DNA from 3 places in the Streptomyces vastus genome. Region 1 is predicted to be linked to each of the others. Evidence: riboswitches for the same ligand, from Rfam matches in the RefSeq annotation. Region 1 holds a riboswitch; each other region holds the start of a gene.
The links. A riboswitch is a leader RNA that binds a small molecule or an ion and turns the genes downstream of it on or off. The one in region 1 is predicted to bind cyclic di-AMP.

Region 1 (2,193 bases):
CTGTACGGGGACGGCTCGCTGGAAACACTCCGGTCCGAGGACCCCGCACTGCCGCTCGGGATGGGCGAGCTGGGCCCGTGGCCCGGCCGGGCGCAGGAGGTCCCGTTCCCCGGCGGGGCCACCCTGCTCTTCTACACGGACGGGGTGACCGAGGCCCGGGACCGGCACGGCGTCTTCTTCGACCCCGCTCAGTGCCTCGCGGGCCGGACCTTCCACGGACCCCGGGTGCTGCTCGCCACGCTCGTGGAGGCGGTCCTCCGGCACACGGGAGCCGGCGGCGCGACGGACGACATGGCGCTGCTGGCCGTCAGGAGGCCGTGAGGCGGGTTCTTGAACCGCCCCGTGGTCTTGGTGCCTGCGGGGTTTCAATATCACCGGTAGTAGTCGAATCAACTCACTCCGGTTAGCAACTGAAACATTGTCAACAGAAGTCACAGCAGTGAATTACCCCTGAGTCAGGATCAACTCGCCCGATTCGTCCCGCTCATGACCTGAAAGTCCAGGCCAAGACCGCCAACGAATCTTCAGAACAGCTTGGAATCCGGTGCCTGCCTCTATTAACGTTCGATAACGCAGCGCGGTCGTCCCAGCCGTCACAAGAGTCGGCTCCGTGCGCACGCGCCGAATCCCGCAAGGGAACCGGGGAACCACCAACTTGGGGTGAATCGGGCGTTGTTCCTGGTGGAGACACCGTGAGCGACGCGCGTAGGAGACCTTCCTGCTCCGAACCCGTCAGCTAACCCGGTAGGCGACAAGGAAGGAAAGGAGTGCGCCTACGTGGCGTCCAACCGGCCTGCCCCCCAGACTTCGTTCGCGCCGAGTGAGCAGCAGCCCGACTCATTCGGCTACGGCAAACGCCAGGACGAGGAGACCTGGGAGGAGTGGAACCCCACCGAGGATTCCCTCAAGCCCGTTCGCGGCAGGCACCGCGTCGGCAAGCAGCGCGGAGGAGGCCTTGCGCGCAGCTCCACGGTTCTGGGCGTCGGGGTCATAGCGGCCGTCAGCGCGGGCGGCATGGCCAGCGCGCAGACCGGCAAACCGCCGGTCTCCATCACCCTTCCCGACCTTCCCCTGATCTCGGACGACCCCGAGGAAGAGGCCGGCTCCGCGACACCGCTCACCCAGGCCGGTCTGAGCACGGCGGACGCCGAGCAGGGCAACTCCGACGCGGGCGAGGCCCTGCGCGCCCGCATCATCCTGCAGGCCGAGCGGCAGCAGGACCAGGTGGACCGCGAGGCCAGGCAGGCTGCGGCGACCGCCGCCGCCAAGCAGGCCGCCGAGCAGGCCGCCAAGGAGCGGGAAGCCGCCCAGGCCAAGGCCGAAGCCGCCAAGGAGAAGGCGGCGGAGGAGGCCCGGCAGAAGGCCGAGGCGGAGCGCCTCGCCGAGCTCGCCAGGAGCTTCGCGCTGCCGACGTCCTCGTACACCATCACCTCGACCTTCGGGCAGTCCGGCGCCCTGTGGTCCTCCGGGTCCCACACCGGCCTGGACTTCGCCGCCCCGTCGGGTACGCCGCTCAAGGCGGTCCACAGCGGCACCATCACCGAGGCCGGCTGGAACGGCTCGTACGGCTACCTCACCAAGCTCAAGCTCGACGACGGCACGGAGATCTGGTACGCCCACCAGTCCTCGATCAGCGTCAGCGTCGGCCAGCAGGTCAGCACGGGCGAGGTCATCGGCCGCGTGGGCGCGACCGGCAACGTCACCGGGGCGCACCTCCACATGGAGGTCAAGACGGCGGGTGGCGACGGAATCGACCCGATGGCCTGGCTGCGGAGCAAGGGGCTCAACCCGTAAACCCGTAGGTCTCGGTCGGCTCTTCGACCAGCTCTTCGACGCCATCCGCTTTCGGACGAGAAGCGGGTGGCGTCCTGCTTTTTCGCCTAGTTCCGGTAGGGGTTGTAGGCCGGGTCGTACGCCGGGAAGGGCGACGCCTGCCCGTACGCGTTCCCGTACGTAGGCCACGGTGGCGGCACCGGGAGCGGAGCCGTGGACCGGGCCGCGTACGCCAGCGCGGGGCGGGCAAGCTCGCGGCGGGCCCACAGCTCGTGGAGCAACTCCCGTTCCCGTACGACGAAGTCGGCGCCCGCACGGCCGCGGCGCCCCCGGTGGCGCAGGAACGCGAGGGACGTCGCGTACGCCTCGTACTCCGCGACCGCCCGCCCCGCCGGGCGCCCGCCGTGATACGTGGCGTAC
Region 2 (2,193 bases), on a different contig from region 1:
CCGCGACTGGTAGAGCGCGTACGCCTGGGCGAGAGTCTTCTCGAAGCCGTCATTCGCCTGCGCGGCGAAGTCCTCTTCGTCGATCAGCTCGTTCTTGAGGTTCGAGACCTTGGCGCTGAACGACTTGGGCGGGAAGCGCTTCGGGTCGAGGTCCAGGTCGCGGCAGACCAGGGCCATGAGGCGCTTGCTGTCGGCGGCGTCGTAGATCGAGAACGAGGACGTGAAGCCGAGCTTCTTCGACTCCCGCCGCAGGATCCGCACGCACGCGCTGTGGAAGGTCATCACCCACATCGCGTTCGCACGCGGGCCGACGAGGTGCTCGACGCGCTCTTTCATCTCGCCCGCGGCCTTGTTGGTGAACGTGATCGCGAGGATCTGGCCCGGATGCACCTTCCGCTCGCCGAGCAGGTACGCGATCCGGTGCGTGAGCACACGGGTCTTGCCGGAGCCGGCGCCGGCCACGATGAGCAGGGGGGAGCCGGAGTGCACGACGGCCGCGCGCTGGTTGTCGTTCAGCCCCTCCAGGAGCGAGGCCGCGTCCACATGGGGACGGGGTGCGCCGTCGCGGTAGTAGGCCTCCCGGTCCGGCGGCACGTCGAACTTCCCGCCGAACAGATCGTCCGGAACCTGCTCCGGTACGTGATCGTCCTCGGGCGGTGGCGGGGGCTCTTCCTCGTGGTCCCGCGAGGGCTTGAGGTCCGCCAGGAAGCTGTCATCAAAGAGGCTGCTCATCGCTCTCCGAGTCTAGGCTCCCCCACTGACACCTCGCGGCCGCCCTGAAAAGCTGCCCCAAAACCCTGGAGGCTCTGCCGGGACGAGCCTGCCGGGATTCCTCTCACCCTCCAGGACCGTCCCGTCACGGTCGGCGACGGATCATGACGCCTGAGGTCAAGGTCACGAAAACGTATCGGACAATTCGCACATCAACCTTCACAGGAGCCACACGAGTTGGTTAGCTTTCGCAGTGGGCCGCTCGACCCCCACCGGCGAACGTCGCCGGGCCGTGCGGCTCCCGCCGAGTCCGGTACGCCCTTGTGGCCGCCCGGAGCCGGGGACCCACCGACCTTGGGGTGAATCGGGCCAACTCCCTTAGGGGACGAGGACCGTAGGGCAAACCTTCCGAAGCACACGCCCGAACCCGACAGCTAACTCGGTAGGCGGAGCACGGAAGGAGTCGCCTTCGTGGCGCCACACCGCAAAGCGCGGTCGTCCAGTCCCAAGGGCATACGGACCCCTGCCCTCGCCACCGCCGCTCTTACTTCGGTGGCCCTCCTGTCGCAGACCGCGAACGCTTCGCCCTCGGCGGAGCCGAAGCCCAGCCTCGACGAAGTCCAGAAGAAGGTCGACGACCTCTACCAGCAGGCGGAGACGGCGACCGAGAAGTACAACGGCGCCAAGGAGAAGACCGGCAAGCAGCGCAAGAAGGTCGACAACCTCCTTGACGACGTGGCCTCCCGCACGCAGAAGCTCAACGAAGCGCGCGAGGAGCTCGGTACGTTCGCCGCCGCGCAGTACCGTACGGGCGCCGCCGCCCCTGACACCGCGTCCCTGCTGCTCGCGGACAACCCGCAGGACTACTTCGACCAGAACCAGCTGATGGACCGGCTGACCAGCCGCCAGCAGCAGGCCGTCGACGACTATGCGACGCAGCAGTCCGAAATGACGCAGAAGCGTCAGGAGGCCTCCGAGAGCCTTCAGGCGCTCACCAAGACCGAGAACACCCTGAAGTCGTCCAAGGCGGACGTTCAGCGGAAGCTCGCAGAGGCGCGCCAGATGCTCTCGCAGCTGACCGCCGAGGAGAAGGCGCGGCTCGCGGCGATCGAGCGGGAGAAGCGCGAGGAGGCCCAGCGCAAGGCGGAGGAGCTGGCGCGGCAGCAGCAGGCCGCGGAGGAGCAGCGCCGCCAACAGCAGCAGGCCCAGCCGACTCCCGCGCCCTCCACCGGCGCGGGGACCTCGACCGGCACGGGCACCTCCGCGGGCACCACGACGGCCAAGGGCGAGAAGGCGATCGCCTTCGCCCGTTCCCAGACCGGCAAGCCGTACGTCTGGGGCGCGTCGGGACCGGACTCCTACGACTGCTCCGGCCTCACCCAGGCGGCCTGGAAGGCCGCCGGCGTCACCCTCCCGCGCACCACCTGGGACCAGGTCAAGGTGGGCACCCAGGTCTCGGTCGCCAGCGCCCAGCCCGGCGAC
Region 3 (2,193 bases), on a different contig from region 1:
ACCGCCTTCTCGACACCCTTGCCGAGGTAGCGGTTGGCGTCTCCGTCACGGAGTTCGACAGCCTCGAAGGCGCCCGTGGAGGCGCCGGACGGAACGGCGGCACGACCCGTGCTGCCGTCGTCGAGGCCGACCTCGACCTCGACCGTGGGATTGCCTCGGGAGTCCAGGATTTCCCGGGCTACGACGACGTCGATGGACGGCACGAGCATCTCCTTCTGGGATGTGACGCGGTTACGCGGGCCGCTGGGCCCGCACAGCGCGAAGCCGCGGCGGCTCCGCGAGGACGAGCCTAACCGGCTCCGGGCGATCGGCCAGCCGTCCGCCCCTCTCATGGACCGAACCGAGAGTAAATTGTTTCCGAACGGAACAAAAAGTCCCGCCCCAGTGCGTACGGGGGAACACGCACCGGGGCGGGACTGCTGGGGGCTCAGCCTCAGCCGCTCTGGGGGCCGGGCTTCAGCTGAGCCGGGGCTCAGTTCAGCTGAGGTGCAGCTGCTGGCCCGGGTAGATGACGTCCGCGTTGTCGACGATGTCGTCGTTCAGCTTGAACAGCTTCTGCCAGCCGCCCTTGACGTCGTTCTCCGTGGCGATCTCGCTGAGGGTGTCACCCTTGACGACCTTGTACTCGCCGTCACCCTTCTTGACCTTCTTGCCGGTCGGGGTGGTGACGGTCTTCTTGGCAGCCGGGCGGTCCGCGGAGCGGGAGGCGCGCTCCTCCTGGGCCGGGGCGCTCTGCTGCTGGGACTGCTGGGTGTTCTCCTGAGCGGCACCGGAGTCCGAGGAGCCGCCGCCGGTGTACGCGGCGCTCGACAGACCCTTGCCGCAGACCGGCCAGGCACCCTTGCCCTGGCCCGCGAGGACCTTCTCGGCGATCTCGATCTGCTGGGCCTTGGAGGCCTGGTCGGCGGTGGCGGCGTACTTCGTGCCGCCGTAGCCGGCCCAGGTGGAGGCGGAGAACTGCAGGCCGCCGTAGTAGCCGTTGCCGGTGTTGATGGACCAGTTGCCGCCCGACTCGCACTGGGCGACGGCGTCCCACTCGGAGGCGGTGGCGGCGGAGGCCGTACCCGACACCATCAGCGGGGCGGCGATGGCGGCACCGGTGACACCGGCGAGCGCGGCTATGCGGGTGGTCTTGGACGGGCGACGGTGCTTGCCCTTGCCGGAAAGCAGCATGAAGAGATCCCCTCACCGACGCCTACGAGGTGAGCTGTCGGGTTCGGGCCTGGTGAGTTGCCCGGCCGTGCGGATCGCTCCGCACGACTTCACCCCAAGCCGCACCTGGTCTCGACGACCGGGCCCGGCACTTACCTTGGGTCCCCCGCTCCTGCCTACGGCGCTTTACGCGACGACTGTTCCCGTACGGACGTTGGCAGGATTCGGCGTGACATCCGTCGGGGCCCGCTGTGGCGAGCGGTCACGACCGTAAACATGCGATCCGCCGAATTTCAAAGACGATCAGGGCCTTTGAGATCCATGTCTCACTTTCACCAAACCGGACATCCAGCCCGAACTGCCGCCACTTTTGGCCCGGTTCGGCACCTTGCACACCTCTCAGTCCGTGCCGAGTTCAAGGCGCTGACCGGGGAGGATGAGGTCCGGGTCGGCGCCGACAGTGCGCTTGTTCGCGGAGTACAACTCGGGCCATCCGCCTTGGAGGCCAAGGGAGTCGGCGATTGCCGAGAGGCTGTCTCCGGAACGGACGGTGTACGAGCCGTCCGCGACGCCCGCCGCATCGCGTGAGCCGCCGCCCGCACGCGAGGCATGCCGACCGCCGGAGTCGTCCGTACGGGAGGCATCGGCATCCTCTTCGGCGCCGCCACCGCGATGGCGGCCGGTGCCCTCATCTGTGTTCGTACTCTCACTCTCGCCGCTCGAAGAGTCGGCGTTCTGGCCGGAATTACCCGAGTCGCCCTCATTCGTCGCGCCCGTGGGCGGGCTGGGCGAGCTGTCGGGGCTCGGTGATTCGGCGGTGGAGTCGCCGCCGGAATCCTGCGAGGTACCGGTGGACGACCCGGACGTACCGGATGATCCCGAATCAGCGGATGTATCGGACGAGTCGGAACTACCGGATGAATCACCCTTTACGGGGTCGTCACTTGACGTCTGCCCCGAATCGGAGCCCGATCCGGAGTCCGCCTCGGTGGGCGAAGTGGGGGTAGGCGTGGGCGAGTCCTGCGCCAGGCCCGTGTCAAC

Region 2: linked by a shared signal. The riboswitch ahead of ABD357_RS06960 (C40 family peptidase) and the one ahead of ABD357_RS30550 (M23 family metallopeptidase) in region 1 are both predicted to bind cyclic di-AMP.
Region 3: linked by a shared signal. The riboswitch ahead of ABD357_RS33925 (transglycosylase family protein) and the one ahead of ABD357_RS30550 (M23 family metallopeptidase) in region 1 are both predicted to bind cyclic di-AMP.

The regions. Positions count from the first base shown of each region.
Region 1 is NZ_BAAASJ010000097.1:116,465-118,657, forward strand. Features, by position in the region: gene ABD357_RS30545 (PP2C family protein-serine/threonine phosphatase) at 1-321, shown strand, start outside; cyclic di-AMP (ydaO/yuaA leader) riboswitch at 610-766, shown strand; gene ABD357_RS30550 (M23 family metallopeptidase) at 778-1,794, shown strand; gene ABD357_RS30555 (PrsW family intramembrane metalloprotease) at 1,881-2,193, opposite strand, start outside.
Region 2 is NZ_BAAASJ010000018.1:7,174-9,366, reverse strand. Features, by position in the region: gene pcrA (DNA helicase PcrA) at 1-732, opposite strand, end outside; cyclic di-AMP (ydaO/yuaA leader) riboswitch at 1,004-1,175, shown strand; gene ABD357_RS06960 (C40 family peptidase) at 1,183-2,193, shown strand, end outside.
Region 3 is NZ_BAAASJ010000104.1:204,585-206,777, reverse strand. Features, by position in the region: gene eno (phosphopyruvate hydratase) at 1-209, opposite strand, end outside; gene ABD357_RS33925 (transglycosylase family protein) at 478-1,173, opposite strand; cyclic di-AMP (ydaO/yuaA leader) riboswitch at 1,178-1,346, opposite strand; gene ABD357_RS33920 (transglycosylase family protein) at 1,552-2,193, opposite strand, start outside.